DNA from 2 places in the Arthrobacter sp. 10T416 genome. Region 2 is predicted to be linked to the other one. Evidence: riboswitches for the same ligand, from Rfam matches in the RefSeq annotation. Region 2 holds a riboswitch; the other holds the start of a gene.
What was found. Region 2 has a riboswitch for glycine ahead of gcvP (aminomethyl-transferring glycine dehydrogenase). Riboswitches for the same ligand answer to the same signal wherever they lie in the genome.
Positions count from the first base shown of each region.

Region 1: it holds a riboswitch for glycine, as region 2 does, so the genes downstream of both, cycA (D-serine/D-alanine/glycine transporter) here and gcvP (aminomethyl-transferring glycine dehydrogenase) in region 2, are expected to answer to the same signal.

Region 1 is NZ_JBFTHI010000001.1:516,386-523,956, reverse strand. Features, by position in the region: gene AC1DBE_RS02380 (alkaline phosphatase family protein) at 1-721, opposite strand, end outside; gene AC1DBE_RS02375 (alkaline phosphatase family protein) at 718-1,983, opposite strand; gene AC1DBE_RS02370 (endonuclease/exonuclease/phosphatase family protein) at 2,076-2,783, opposite strand; gene AC1DBE_RS02365 (thioesterase family protein) at 2,908-3,711, shown strand; gene AC1DBE_RS02360 (DUF2177 family protein) at 3,731-4,114, opposite strand; gene AC1DBE_RS02355 (lipoate--protein ligase family protein) at 4,131-4,880, shown strand; gene AC1DBE_RS02350 (DinB family protein) at 4,894-5,397, opposite strand; glycine riboswitch at 5,709-5,806, shown strand; gene cycA (D-serine/D-alanine/glycine transporter) at 5,960-7,429, shown strand; gene purU (formyltetrahydrofolate deformylase) at 7,426-7,571, shown strand, end outside.
Region 2 is NZ_JBFTHI010000004.1:12,661-20,231, reverse strand. Features, by position in the region: gene gcvP (aminomethyl-transferring glycine dehydrogenase) at 1-2,262, opposite strand, end outside; glycine riboswitch at 2,302-2,416, opposite strand; glycine riboswitch at 2,418-2,516, opposite strand; gene AC1DBE_RS06510 (TetR/AcrR family transcriptional regulator) at 2,626-3,165, opposite strand; gene AC1DBE_RS06505 (MFS transporter) at 3,232-4,812, shown strand; gene AC1DBE_RS06500 (Dps family protein) at 4,900-5,382, opposite strand; gene AC1DBE_RS06495 (sigma-70 family RNA polymerase sigma factor) at 5,518-6,336, opposite strand; gene flgN (flagellar export chaperone FlgN) at 6,561-7,076, shown strand; gene AC1DBE_RS06485 (carbon storage regulator) at 7,138-7,398, opposite strand; gene AC1DBE_RS06480 (hypothetical protein) at 7,408-7,571, opposite strand, start outside.

The sequences.
Region 1 (7,571 bases), on a different contig from region 2:
GGTCCGTTTTCAGGGATGTGAGGTCGACGTCGTTGGCAGCGCAATCGGGCGGGCCCGTGATCCCGGCGAAGTAGACGAAGGGGTTGCGGCGGGCCGCGTACTGGTCCCCGACTTTGGCTTTCTGGGTGTCGTCAACGGCGCCCAGGGCGGGGTGCCGGCACGGGGTTCCCATGTCCTCCATGTATCCCTTCCACGTCTTGCCGGCGGCCTTCAGCTGGCCGGCGACCGTGGGCACGCTGGGCGGGAAGACGCACCCGTCACCCACGGCCTGGCCGGGGCTGGCCGTGCCGGTGCCGGTGAACGGCGTGTAGCTCTGGCAGTCGGCCTGCATCTGGGGGTTTGGGCCCTGCCCGGAAATCTGGGCCACGTAGTTGGGCTGCGAGTTGTGGGCCGTGCCGAAGTACTGGTTCAACAGCACACCCTGGCTCCGGAGCGTCTGCGAAAGGTAGGGCGCGGCCGACGCCGGTCCCCATGTTTCGTCATACCCCTTGTTTTCCAGGTTGATCACAAAGACGTGCTTGGCGCCGGGCAGGTAACTGCCTGCGGCGGCCGTTGCGGGAGCCGCGGCGTTTGCCGGTGTGCCTGCCGTCGCGGACGGGGGCCCGTAGCTGAGTGCCGCGGCGCCGAGCAGCACCAGCGCGGCCGCAGCGGCCCTCCGGAGGTAGCGGCGGCTGCGGCCGCGGGGCTGCGCGGTGGCGGGCGGTGCGGTGGTGGTGTTCACGGGAGCTTCCATCCGTCGGCGAGGGCTTTCTGTTTCAGGCCGGACCATTCCTCGGCCGCCGGCGGTCCTACGGGAGTGCAGGCCGGCCCGGCGGCGAAGGGCGGCACGAGGTACTTGGGGGCGGCGAGGTTGGGCGGTGTCCCGAAGTCCAGGACTTCGGCGATGTTGCGGGCCGCGGTGTCGCGCGGGGTCAGCGGGGGCAGGTTCCAGCGCCATTCGATCGCCTTGAGGACCGAGCTGTGGTCGTAGACGTCGTGCGCCACGTACCGGCGCCGGGCACGCGGGGAGATCACCACGGAGGGGACCCGGAAGCCGCGCAGCGCGGTGGCGGCGCTGGTGTCGGGGGCGGCGGCCGGTGCGACGTGGTCGAAGAAGCCACCCCACTCGTCGTAGTTGACCATCAGCAGAGTGTTGGCCCAGCCCGGTCCGCTGGTGACAGCGTTGTAGACCTCGGCGAGGAACGTCTCGCCGGAGCGGATGTCCGCGTGGGGGTGGTCATCACCCGAGGTGCCGGAGCCCTCGTCGGTGAACCGCGGGTCGACGAACGACACCGCCGGCAGCGTCCCCGCCGAGCAGTCCGTGAGGAACTCCGAGTAGTGGTGTGAGATGCCCTGGTACTTGGTGCCCCACAGCGCGGTGAAGGGGATGTCGCCGTAGTAGTACTTGCCGGCGACGCCGGCGGCGGCCAGCCGGTCCCAGATGGTGGGCAGGGTGGACGTGACGGTCGAGTTATGGATCCGGTCCGTGGCCGCGGAGTGCTGGTAGAAGCGGTTGGGATAGGTCTCGGCCATGGTCGCCGCGAAGTACCGGTCGCAGACGGTCCAGTCCGGGCCGGCCTGCCGCCAGAAGTCGAGGTCGGCGGCGTCGTAGTAGCCGACGGCGAACTCGTCGTTCTCGCCGGCCAGGAGCCAGCCGTTGTTCTTGCCGCCGTTGTACTGGATCCGGCCGCCCTCGTAGGAGTGGTCCGGGTCAGGATGGCCGCAGCCCTGGAAGTCCGTCAGGTGATGGGTCGCATGCGGGATCCCGTAGCGGTCCGTGAAGCTGAGCCCGGACTGTTTGCCGTCCGCGCCGGGCATCCAGCCCAGGAAGTGGTCAAAGGAGCGGTTCTCCATCATCACCACGATGATGTGCTCGATTCCGGAGCCTGCCGGCGTCGGCAGGGCCGCTGCCGTCTGGGCCGCACGGGCCGCGCCCCCGGTGGCGAGGGCGGTGGCCGCGACGGTCCGGGCGGCGGTCATAAAGTGACGTCGAGTTAAGTTCACGCCCAAAAGTAGATCACGAAAAGATCACGGGTCCGGGCCGTTTGTTGGCCCGTTCATGAACAGTTAACCGGGTGTTTAGCAGCCCGAGTGGCTCAGGCCGCGCCGCTCACCCCGGTGGCGCCCTTGGCGTCCTGCCCGTACTCCGCCGTGATGAGGATGGGCAGGTGGTCGGAGGCGCCGCGGGGCAGCGTTTCGACGTTGTCAATCATCAGGCCCTGGGACGTGGCGAAATCAAAGTGGCCCTTGAACACCTTGTACCGGGTGTAGGTCCTCCGGTCGCTGAGCGAGAGTTCGTAGCCCGCGTCCTTCATCTGCTCCGTCAGGTACTTGGTGAAGAACGGATAGTTGAAGTCGCCCACCATCAGCGTCATCGGCCCGCCGCCCATGCTCAGCAGTTCCCCGTGCGCGGCGTGGATCTGGTTCCGGCGCAGGGAGTTCGAGGCCGTAAGCGGCGCGGCGTGGAAGGAGGCGATCACCAGGTCATGGTCTGTTTGGTTGTCCACCACCCGGGTGCCGATCAGCCGTTCGTGTGCTGGTGCCAGGACCCGGTCGTGCAGGGATTTCTTCAGCGCGAAGGTCTTGGTCTCGTAGGCGGTGAAACGGTCCTGGCGGTAGTAGATGGCCAGGCCCAGCCGGTTGCCTCGCGTGGCGTCCGCCAGCTGAAGGTCGCCGATGCTGTCCGGCAGGTCTTCGGTGTCGCACTCCTGGAGGCAGAGCGCATCGATTGCATAGCCGCTGGCCAGGGCTTCCAGTTCGCCGCTGGCCTTGTGTTTCCGGAGGTTGTAGCTGATTACTCGGATCAGGGGGAGCACCTCTTCGCACGATAGTCGGGGTAAGCCTGATCCCGAGTCTACCCAGTCCGGCCGGGGGAGGAGGCGATAGGGTGGTGGGGATTCTCTGATTGTTGCTGCGAAAGGGTCGACGTTGACTGCTGAATTACCGGTGCTGGCCGAGGGCGATTTCTACTACGAGGTGCTCGGCGGCGGGCGTTTCCGCTCCACCGTCCACGCCCAGGGCGCCTGGAACGAGCACGAACAGCACATGGCACCGGCGTCGGGCATTATGGCCGACTGCCTGGCCCGGCACGAGCCGCGCGATGACATGCGCATGGCCCGCATCAGCTATGAGATCCTCGGCCTCATCCCCGGCGGCGAATTCGAGGTCACCACCACCACGCTGCGCCCCGGCCGCACCATCGAACTGCTGCAGGCCGAGTTGGTTGCCGGCGGCCGCGTGGCCATCCGGGCGACGGCCTGGCGGATGGTGACCTCCGATACCTCGGCTGTCGCCGCGTTTGAAGATCCGCGGATCCCGGCACCGGAGAATTGCGAGCCGTACGACGCCGCCACGGTCTGGCCCGGCGGGTACATCGCCTCCCTGAGCATGCGGATCGCCGAGGGGCACCGTGCCGGTTCCGGAACCGTCTGGCTGCACACCGACTACCCGCTGACCGACCGGGCGGACAGCAGCGACCTCGCCCGGCTGATCGGACTGGTGGATACGGCCAACGGCATTGCCGCCCGGGTTCCGCCGGGAAAGGGCAGCTACGCGTTCCCCAACCTGGACCTCCAGATCCACATGTACCGGCGGCCCGAGGGCGAGTGGCTTGGCCTGGACAACGAGGTCTCCTTCGGTACGGACGGCATCGGCCTGACCTCCACCGTGCTGCACGACCTCACGGGACCGTTCGGGCGAGCCGAACAGATCCTGACGCTGCGGAAGAGCTGACCGGCGGCCGCGGCGCCGGCTAGTGGAAAACGAGCCAGCCGACGACGGTGGCCAGGCCGGTCAGGAACGCGCCCCAGAGGATGTCCGCGACCACGATCGCCAGCGGCCAGTTTTTCAGGGTGGCGGCGTTGGTGAGGTCATAGGTTGCATAGGCGAAGCCGCCCAGCGCGGCGCCGTAACCCAGCGCCGTCAGCCAGCTGCCGCCGTCGAGCGCGGGCCGGAGGGCAAAGAAGAGGATCCCGGCGATGTACAGCACGTAGAACACCACGGCGTACCCTAGATGGGGCTTGTCCGACATCAGGTGGCCCAAGTGCCGGCGGTAGAACTTGTTCATCGACTTGAGCCAGACGGCGTCGATGACGGCGAACGCGGCGGCTACCACCAGGAATTGCAGAATGACCATAAGGGAGCATAACAACATGCAGCAGGCCGCGGCGGGACCCCGGAACCTGACGGTGTTCCGGCAGGATCACTCCCTCGGCCCGGCGGCGGACCTCGACTTCGCCCTGACCCTTCTGCAGCGGGTCAAGACCGGGTCCCTGGTCCCCCTGCTGCGGCTCTACCGGCCCGCCCCCACGGTGGCGTTCGGCCAGCGTGACACCCACTTGCCCGGCTTTGACGCCGCCACCCTGGCCTGCCGGGAACTTGGTTTCGAACCGCTGGTCCGGAAGGCCGGGGGCAGGGCCGCCGCGTACCACGAGGGCACCCTGGTGATCGACCACCTGGAGCCCCATGCTGACGCGATTGCCGGGGCCAAAGGCCGGTTCTCCCTCTTCGGCGAGCTGCTGGCGCAGGCCCTGCGCGACGCCGGGGTGGCGGCCGCTGTCGGCGAGATTCCGGGGGAGTACTGCCCGGGCGAATTCAGTGTCCACGGCCGGGATCCCCTGGTCCCGGAGCACCCCATCAAGCTGGTCGGCACCGCCCAGCGAGTGGTGGCCGGCGGCTGGCTGTTCAGCTCCGTGATCATCGTGGAGAACTCCGCGCCCATCAGGGCAGTCCTCGAGGCGAGTTACGCCGCGCTGGGCCTTGACTGGGACCCGGCCACCGCCGGCGCCGCCGATGACCTGGTCCCGGGCCTGGACGTGCCCGCCGTGGAGGCAGCCGTACTGGCCGCCTACGCCCGGTACGCCACGCTCGACGACGGCGACTTCGGCGCCCTGCTGCCCTAACGGCCGAGACGGCTCACGCTGGGCGGGCGGCCAGGAGCTGTTCGCGCAGGATATCGGCGTGCCCGCAGTGCTGGGCCAGTTCCCGCAACAGGTGCAGGTAAACCCACCGCAGCGGCAGCGGGCCGCGCCTGTTTCCGGTCACCAGGTGGTCCAGGGCGAGAGGTGCGGCGCGCTCACGCGATTGGGCGCAGGCTTCCCGGTACGCGGCCTGGACGCCGGCGATCGAGTCATCGGGAGCCAGGATGAAGGACTCGTCCGGGGTGGCCGGAATACCGATGTCCTGCCGGCTGCGGCGGGTGATGGCCTCGTCGAACCAGACCTTCTCCACGAACGTGGCGTGCTTGACCAGCCCCAGCAGCGTGGTGCGGGAGGTGACCAGGGACGCGCGGGCCTCCTGTTCGGTCATTCCGTCCAGGCAATCGTGCAGCGCGGCCCGGTGTTCGTCGAGGAATGCGTCGAACTGCGTCCGCAGATCCGCGGCGAAAATACCGGGCTCCGTGCTGGGGTGATGGCTCATAGGGCCACATCCTAATAGCACCCGGCCCGGCACCGGCCCCTGCGGCCCCTCCGGCCCGGCCGGTGCTATCCGCCCGGAGGACCTACCGGCGGGTAGCGCCAGAACGCGGGCTGCGTCACAAATCCGGCGGTTTGACTTTCCGGCGTGATCCATCCCACACTGAATCCGCCGGACAATCCTTCCGAGGAGGTCCCGGCGATCATGTTTGGCGGTTACCGGCCCGAGCCAGGGCACGGCAACCATGACGACGCGTTCTTGCCCGGAGCCACCCTCCGCAGCGCCGCGCCACCCCCTATAAGTAAACAAGCCTATGATCTGCGGCGGGAGAGTCCTGCCGGTACATGCAGCAGGCGCCGTAGGAGCAAATCCTCCCCAGGAATCTCTCAGGCCCACGTACCGCCGCGGCGAGGCAACTCTGGAAAGCAGCCGGATCATTTCCCGGCTCACCGACGGTGCAAGCGGTTCCTGCGGGGGCAGGTACGCGGAAACTCTCAGGTCCAAGACAGAGCGGGGAGGAACCCGAATCATCGTGGCACCAGCCACTTGAACGATGGAGTTCCTTATGACGATTCAGCGACCACCTTCCACCATGGTTGAAGCTCCCCACCTCGAGCGGCAGCTCAGCAACCGGCACATCCAGCTCATCGCGATCGGCGGCGCCATCGGCACGGGCCTGTTTATGGGCTCGGGCAAGACCATCTCCGCGGCCGGCCCCTCGGTCATTTTCGTCTACATGATCATCGGCTTCATGCTGTTCTTCGTCATGCGGGCCATGGGCGAACTGTTGCTCTCCAACCTGCACTACAAGTCCTTCAGCGATTTCGCCGCCGATCTGCTGGGCCCGTGGGCGGGCTTCTTCACCGGGTGGACGTACTGGTTCTGCTGGGTGATCACCGGCATTGCCGACGTTATTGCCATTGCCGGGTACTCCCAGGAACTCTGGCCCGGCCTGCCCCTCTGGATTCCGGGCCTGGTCACCATCGCGATCCTGCTGCTGCTGAACCTGACCACCGTCAAGGCCTTCGGCGAGACCGAATTCTGGTTCGCGCTGATCAAGATCGTCGCGATCGCGGCGTTGATTGTTGTGGGCCTGTTTATGATCTTCAGCGGGTTCAGCTCCGACGCCGGACCCGCGACTTTCAGTAACCTCTGGAGCCACGGCGGCTTCTTCCCGAACGAGTTCATGGGCTTTGTGGCCGGCTTCCAGATCGCCGTCTTCGCCTTCGTCGGCATCGAACTGGTCGGCACCACCGCAGCCGAGGCCAAGGACCCCGAGAAAAACCTGCCGCGGGCCATCAACTCCATTCCGATCCGTGTCCTGCTGTTCTACGTCGGCGCACTTATCATCCTGATGTCGGTCACGCCGTGGACCCAGTTCGCCGCCGGACACAGCCCGTTCATCGCCATGTTCTCCCTGGCCGGCCTCGGCGCCGCCGCCACCGTGGTCAACCTGGTGGTCCTGACCTCGGCCATGTCCTCGGCCAACTCCGGGATTTACTCCACCTCCCGCATGGTCTACGGCCTCGCCCAGGAAGGTGACGCCCCCGCCCGCTTCGCAGCGCTGTCCCGCCGCAAGGTTCCGCAGAACGCCTTGTTCCTTTCGTGCGTGCTGCTGCTCTCCGGCGTCGTGCTGATGTACGCGGGGGAGAACATCGGCAAGGCCTTCGAAATGGTTACAACCGTCTCCGCCGTCTGCTTCGTCTTCGTGTGGTCCATCATCCTGGCCAGCTACCTGGCCTTCCGCAGGCGCCGCCCGCAGCTGCACGATGCCTCGAAGTTCAAGATGCCCGGCGGCGTGCCCATGGTCTGGGTCGTCTTCGCCTTCTTCGCCTTCGTGCTCTGGACGCTGACCACGCAGCCGGACACGCTGTCGGCCCTGCTGGTGACGCCGGTCTGGTTCATCATCCTCGGCGCCGCATGGCTGGTCCTGCGCCGCCGTCCGGTGCACCTGGCCCGTTACGAGGCCTTCAAGGCCGAACTCCAGTCCGAGCAGGATGAAGCTGCCGGTTCCCGGAAGGTGGATAGCCTGTGAGCACCGCAGCAACCCCACAGTCCGGCGGCCCCGCAGCTGTACAGCGGGAGGAGCCCGGCGCCGAGTTCGTCCTCACCCTCGACTGCGCCGAATCACCCGGCATCATCAACGCGGTGTCCAAATTCCTGCTGGACCACGGCTG
Region 2 (7,571 bases):
TCCGTAGCGGGATGCGGAGATCGGGGTGCCGTCGGCGCCGTTGGCGGGATCCGCGGCGTTGCCCGGCATGAACGGTGCCAGGTGGGCCTTGGCTGCGACCGGGCCGACGCCGGGTCCGCCGCCGCCGTGCGGGATGCAGAAGGTCTTGTGCAGGTTCAGGTGCGAGACGTCGCCGCCGAACTGGCCCGGCTGCGCGAGGCCGACCAGGGCGTTCAGGTTGGCGCCGTCGATGTAGACCTGGCCGCCGGCAGCGTGGATGGCGTCGCAGACTTCGCGGACGTCGGCGTCGTAGACCCCGTGGGTGGAGGGGTAGGTGATCATGATGCAGGACAGCGCGTCGCGGTGCTGTTCGATCTTGGCGGTCAGGTCGGCGTGGTCGATCGTACCGTCGGAGGCCGTGGCCACCACTACGACCTTCATGCCTGCCAGGACCGCGGAGGCGGCGTTGGTGCCGTGCGCCGAGGCCGGGATGAGGCAGACGGTGCGCTGGGCGTCGCCGCGGGAGAGGTGGTAGCCGCGGATCGCGAGGAGCCCGGCGAGTTCGCCCTGGGAGCCGGCGTTGGGCTGGATGGAGACCTGGTCGTAGCCGGTGATCTCGGTCAGCTGTGCCTCGAGGTCCTCGATCAGTTCGCGCCAGCCGGCGGTCTGGGACTCCGGGGCGAACGGGTGGATGGAGGCGAACTCCGGCCAGGAGACGGCTTCCATCTCGGCGGTCGCGTTCAGCTTCATGGTGCATGAGCCCAGCGGGATCATGGTGCGGTCCAGGGCCAGGTCCCGGTCCGAGAGGCGCCGGATGTAGCGCAGCAGCTGGGTTTCGGAGCGGTGGGTGTTGAACACCGGGTGCTGCAGGTAGTCCGAGGTCCGTTCGACGGCGGAGTCCAGGGCGAAGCCTGCGGCATCCTCTGAATTCTTGTCTACGACAGTCGCGCCGAAGGCGGCGACGACGTCGGCGACGATCGCCGGCGTCGTGGCTTCGTCAGCAGAGATACCGACGGTGTCGGCGTCGATGGCGCGCAGGTTGATGCCCTTGGCGTCGGCGGCGGCGATGATTCCGGCGGCGTTGCCCGGCACGGACACGGTGACGGTGTCGAAGAAGGAGGTGTGCAGCACGTCCAGGCCGGCAGCCTGGAGCGAGGCGGCGATGGTCTTGGCGTGGCCGTGGGTGGTCTCGGCGATGGCCTTGAGCCCGTCGGGGCCGTGGTAGACGGCGTAGAAGGACGCGACGATGGCCAGCAGCGCCTGGGCGGTGCAGATGTTGGACGTGGCCTTCTCGCGGCGGATGTGCTGCTCGCGGGTCTGCAGCGCCAGCCGGTAGGCGGGGATGCCGGCGTTGTCCTTGGAGACGCCAACCAGGCGGCCGGGCATGGAGCGCTCCAGGCCCTTCTGGACGGCCATGTAAGCCGCGTGCGGGCCGCCGAAGAACAGCGGCACACCGAGGCGCTGCGCGGAGCCGACGGCGATGTCGGCCCCCTGCTCGCCGGGAGGGGTGATCAGGGTCAGGGACAGCAGGTCCGCGGCCACGGTGACGAGGGCGCCGCGTTCCTTGGCCTCGGCAATGACGGCGGTGTGGTCGAAGACGCGGCCGGAGACGCCCGGCTGCTGCAGCACGACGCCGTTGATAACGCCCTTGGGCAGGCCCTTGGACAGATCGGCGACCTCAACTTCGAAGCCGAGGGCCTCGGCGCGGCCCTTGACGATCGCGATGGTCTGCGGGAGGCAGTCGGCGTCGAGGACGGTCTTGCCGTCGTGGGCGGCCTTGTTCTTGTTGGCCCGGCGCATCATCAGGACGGCTTCGGCAACGGCGGTGGCTTCGTCCAGGAGCGAGGCGTTGGCGATCGGCAGGCCCACGAGGTCCTGGACCATGGTCTGGAAGTTCAGCAGCGCCTCGAGCCGGCCCTGGGAGATTTCCGGCTGGTAGGGCGTGTAGGCGGTGTACCAGGCCGGGGCCTCGAGGATGTTCCGGCGGATGACGGCCGGGGTGACGGTGTCGAAGTAGCCCTGGCCGATCATCTGGACGGCGGTCTTGTTCTTCGAGGCCAGCGTGCGCAGCTCGGCGAGGACTTCCACTTCGCTGAGCGCTACGCCCAGCGCCAGGTCAGAATCCTGCCGGATGTCCTTCGGTACGGCGGTGTCCACAAGGTCGTTGACGGTGTCGTAGCCGACTGCCTTGAGCATGGCGGCGACGTCGGCCTGGCGGCGGGCGCCAATATGCCGGTCAACGAAGGACGTGGAGGCTGAGGTAACAGTCACTAGGAACTCCATAACTAAGGCGGCGCACGGTACGCCACATTGATTCGGGTTCCTCCCCGCTCTGTATTGGACCTGAGAGTTTCCGCGCAGCCGCTATGCGGGGCTCCGCTTGCACCGTCGGTGAGCACGTCGCGTCAGATAACGCACGTGCTACTTTCCAGAGTTGCCTTGCCGCGGCGGTACATGGGCCTGAGAGATTCCTGGGGAGGATTTGCTCCTACGGCGCCTGCTTGTACCTACTTGCAGAACTCTCCCGCCGCAGATCAAAGGCATATTCAATTGCTCGTGACCATAGTCACAGACTTATTGTCCTACGCCGGGGGCAAGGTCCGCAAACCAGTGACGCCGGAGCCGCGACATATACGGCCCCGCCCGTCAGCCGCGCAGCCGTTCGACGGCGGCCAGCAGGCTTTCGACGTCGCCCGCCATTTCCGTCGGCGCCCCGCCCGGTCCCCGGGCGAGCATCGCATTGAAGTACAGCCCGTCCCCCAGATAGAGAACGGGCTTGGCCATCGCGGGGCCGACGTCCGCCGCGAGGAGGGCCAGCCAGCTCGCCTGCACGCCTGCCATCCGTTGCAGGGTCTCGGCGTGTGCCACTTCGGCCAGCCGGGTGGCGGCCACAAAGACCCGGTCCAGTGGGGTGTCGGCCCACACCGAGGACTTGATGAAGTACGCGGCGGCCCCTTCGGGCGCAGCGGCCATGGCGGCGAGGTCGTCGGCGAGGAGCCGGTCCAGGCGCTCCAGCAGCACCGTGATCATGGCGTCCTTGGTGGGGAAATGGTACAGCAGACCGCCCTTGGAGACGCCGGCCAGCCTGGCTACCGCGTCGAGGGTGGCGGCCCGCTCCCCCTCGGTGATGAGCAGGGACTCGAAGGCGTCGAGGACGGCTTCACGGGCGACGGGTTTTCTGGCCATGGCTCCCATCATGCCCGGCGCACCGCCAATTTCTTAACTGTACCGTCCAGACGGTACAGTTATTCGATGACCGTCTCCTACCGCCCGTCGACCTCCGGTACCACCCGCGGCACCACCTCCGCTCCGCGCCCGGCGTGGCGCGACTGGCTGGCCCTGGCCCTGCTGATGTTTCCGGTGCTGCTCGTTGCCGTGGATAACACCGCCCTCACGTTCGCGCTGCCGGCGATCGCGCGCAGCCTGGACGCCTCCGGAGTGGAACTGCTGTGGATCGTCGACACATACCCCCTGGTCCTGGCCGGCCTGCTGGTCGCGATGGGTAGCCTGGGCGACCGGATTGGCCGCCGGCGGCTGCTGTTCATCGGCAGCGCCGGTTTCGCGGCAGTCTCCGCGGTGACAGCCTTCGCGCCCGCCGCTGAGTGGCTGATCGCAGGGCGGGCGGGGCTCGGCTTCTTCGGCGCCATGCTGATGCCGTCCACGCTGTCCCTGATCCGCAACATCTTCCCCGAACCCAACCGCCGGCGGCTGGCCGTGGCGGTCTGGGCCGCGGGGTTCTCCGGTGGCGCCGCGTTGGGGCCCATCTTCGGAGGGTGGCTCGTGGAACACCTCTGGTGGGGAGCGGTCCTGCTGGTCGCGGTGCCCATCATCCTGCCCCTGCTGGTCCTCGGCCCTGCCCTGATCCCGGAATCCCGGGACCCGAACCCCGGCCGGGTGGATCTGCCGAGCATCGCCTTGTCCATGCTCGCCATGGCCCCGGCGGTCTACGGCATCAAAATCCTGGCCACCGAGGGCATGGCAGCGGGACCGCTCGCCGCCCTTGGCGACGGCCTGCTGATGGGGTACGCCTTCGTCCGCCGCCAGCGCCGGCTGGCAGCGGACGAGTCCGGCACTCCCCTGCTGGATCTGAGCCTCTTCGGCAACCCCGTGTTCAGCACCGCCATTACGGCCAACGTGCTGGCGCTGTTTTCCTACAACGGTTTTATCCTGTTCCTCGCCCAGCACCTGCAACTGCTGGAGGGGCAGTCGCCGTCCGAGTCCGGGATGGCCATGATCCCCGCACTGGTCGCCACTGTGGTGGCCGGGCTGCTGGTGGTGCCCCTGGTCCGCAAGGTCCGGCCCGGCTTTGTGGTGGCCGGCGGCCTGGTCCTGAGCGCCACGGGCTACGGTCTGGTGGCCCTGGGCGACCACAGCGCCGGTCCCGGCATCCTGCTGGCGGCCCTGCTGGTGCTCTGCCTGGGCGTCGGAGCCGCCGAAACCATTTCCAACGACCTGATCCTGGGGTCCGTGCCGGCAGCCAAATCCGGGGCCGCGGCCGCCATTTCCGAGACCGGGTACGAGGTTGGCTCACTGCTCGGCACGGCCGTCCTTGGCTCCATCCTGACGGCGTCGTACCAGCACAACCTGCGACTGCCGGCCGGCACTGCGGGGACGGCGCCGGCGGAGGCCACCGCGCGGGCCGGCGAGACCCTGGCCGGGGCTACGGAGCTGGCCCAGACCCTCCCCGGACCCGCGGCCGAGGCCGTGATGACTGCCGCGCGGGCGGCATTCGACTCCGGCGTCCACGTCACGGCCGCCATCGCCCTGGCACTGATGGCCGGCGCGGCAGTGCTGGCCGCCGTCGTGCTCCGGAGGGTGCCGACGGCGGCCTAGCGGCCGCCGCCGTGCGCCCGGCGCTAAACGCCAGCGTCCGACGCCGGGAAACCCGGCGCCGGACGCTGCATGGGCGTAGGGCCCGAACTACTTCTTGGAGTCGGGGGTGGTGACGCTGGCGGTGGCGCGCATCGTCTCGGCGTTCACCATCCAGGCGTACTGCTCGAACTTGGCAATGAACTCGTGCAGCAGGTCCGCGGTGGTGGGGTCTTCCTCGTCGACCTCGTCGTGGACCTTGCGCATGGTGCCAACGGCGGCCTCGAGCGCGGCAACGATCTTGTCGATGGCGTCCTTGGTGTTGATCAGGCCGGTGGGGAATTCGGCGAGCGCGGTGGTCTTGGACACCGTGGAGCTGCGGCCGTCCGGGAGGGCGTGGAGGGCGCGCATACGCTCGGCAAGGTCGTCAGCGAAGCCGCGGGCGGCCTCAATGATTTCATCCAGCTGCAGGTGAAGGTCGCGGAAGTTCGTCCCCACGATGTTCCAGTGGGCCTGTTTGCCCTGGACGTGGAGTTCGATGAGGTCCACGAGAACGGCCTGCAGGTTGCTCGTCAGGGTCGGTGTTGCTTTCATGCATCCTCCTTGATTGGAACGGCTGGTACGGCGTTATGCCTCAGACGCTACTCCAGGGAGGAGAGGGCTTTCGATGGTTCCGGCGGAATTTCACAATTAGCTTACTAAGTGTGCTTACTAAGCTGGCGGAAGGTTCTAGACTGCCTGGTTGAGCATGGGGCCCTGCGGGAAGAGTGCCCGGGTGATACCGCCGGCCGTGGCCTCGGACAGTTGTGCCAGGTAGTCGTTCCGGCGGCGCGGGGTGATGCGGGACTGGGGTTCGTAGCCCTGGTCCGGATCATCGGCGTAGTGGGCCGTGAGGCCGTCACGCATCAGCCGGATTGCCTCGGCACGCTGCTGCGACACGGCTGCGTGCGTCGAGCCGAGTTCCGCGGCCAGGTCCTTGACGGTCCGGTCACCGAAGTAGATTTCCTCCACAACGTAGCGCATCCGCTCCGGCAGGGATTTTACGGCGGCCCGGAGGTACTGGAGCCGTTCGTCCGCGAGGACGGAGCTTTCCGGGGACAGGGTCTCGGCGGCGAGTGTGTCGACGACGGCGTCGTCCAGCGGGGTGAGGGTGCGTGAGGCGTCCGCGAGGGCAGCCTCAACGACACTCTGCTGGACGCCAAGGGCGGACGCGATCTCGTCCACCGACGGGGTGCGGCCGAGGGCTGCGGCCAGGGTTTCCTGGACGGACATGGTCTCTTTGATCCGCCGGCGCGCGGAGCGTGTGGCCCAGTCGCTGGCGCGCATTTCATCGGCGAAGGCGCCGAGGATGCGGCGGCGCGCGAAGGCGCCGAAAGGTACGCCCAGGTCAGGGTCGAAGGAGTCGGCCGACGTAATGAGGGCTACAGCCCCGGCCGACGCCAGGTCATCGCGCGAGAGGTGGGACGCCTTCGAGCACAAATCAGAGACGAGATAGCCAACCAGCGGAAGGTGCTGGGTAACCATCTCGTTGCGTTCCACGCGATTCAATAGTGTGTCCCCCCATGAGACGGATCAGGAGTTTTAAAACCCTGAGCGCCGCACCCGCAAACGGTCCCGTGCTCCCCCCATGGGAGACGGTGTTCGAAGCTCGGGCGCAGCACCCAGAACGAAACCTATCACCTGATCTGGAATCTGCGTGTACCCTCAGGGAAAAGCTTGGCGGAAAATGCGGAAAGCCGTAATTTGGCCGGGATGACAGGGGAATGGGGCCCATGGGTGCAGCGGATCTTTCGGCGGCGCTGTGGCAGGAGCGGCGGCAGCTGGAACTGCTCCTGTTCCGCCTGGAAACGCAGCGCCTGCACGTAGCGGCCGGAAACATCCACTGGATCGCGTTTACGGCGTCGGAAGTGGAGTCGGTCCTGGACCGGATGCGCTTCGAGGCCCTGGCCCGCAATGTCGAATCCGCGGCCGTGGCCGCTGAATGGGGCCTCCCGGCGCAAGCGACATTGCCTGAATTGATTGCCGCCGCACCTCACGGCTCGTGGCCCACGGTCCTGCAGGAACACCTCGACGGCCTGCGCAGCCTGCTCGTCCGGCTTGCCGGGGCAACCCGCGTCAACGAGGACCTCATCCAGGGCCTGCAGCCACCCCCGGCTGCCGCCGATCCCGCCGAGGCCCTCGAACAGTTGACGGTGGCCGGAAACATCGAGCGTGCCCTGGCCATCACGCGCCGCGCCACGCTGCCTCTGATGGTGCAGTACCTGGGCGACGACGCGAACTCGCACTGACGGCAGGGCTGCTGCGGCCCGGAGGTCCAGCCGCGCAGCCGGTGCCGTCAGGCGGCCAGGTTCACTCCGCGGAGGCGGCAGGTGCCTGCGGCAGCAGCCCGCGCAGGGCGTCCTCGGTGCCGGCGTCGGCCTCCGCACCCGCTTCGGCGGCCGCGAGGTTCGCAGCGGCGATGGCCTCGATGACTTCCCGGCGCTGGATGGGGACGCCGCGGGGTGCTTCGATGCCGATGCGGACGCCGTCGCCGCGGCCTTCCAGAACAGTGATGACGATGCCGTCGCCGATCATGATCTGTTCGCCCGGCTTGCGTGTTAGTACCAGCATTCTCTCAATCTACCCTTCGTGGCCGGGGGCTGCGGCCCACGGCGCAGGCACGGGCGCCGGCTGGCCGTCGATCCAGCCCACGGGCAGGCCCAGCGCATCGACGCTTTCGGGCGAACCGGTATCCGCGGCGCCCACGACGGCCACGGCCGTCACCTCAAGGCGGGCGCGCAGCA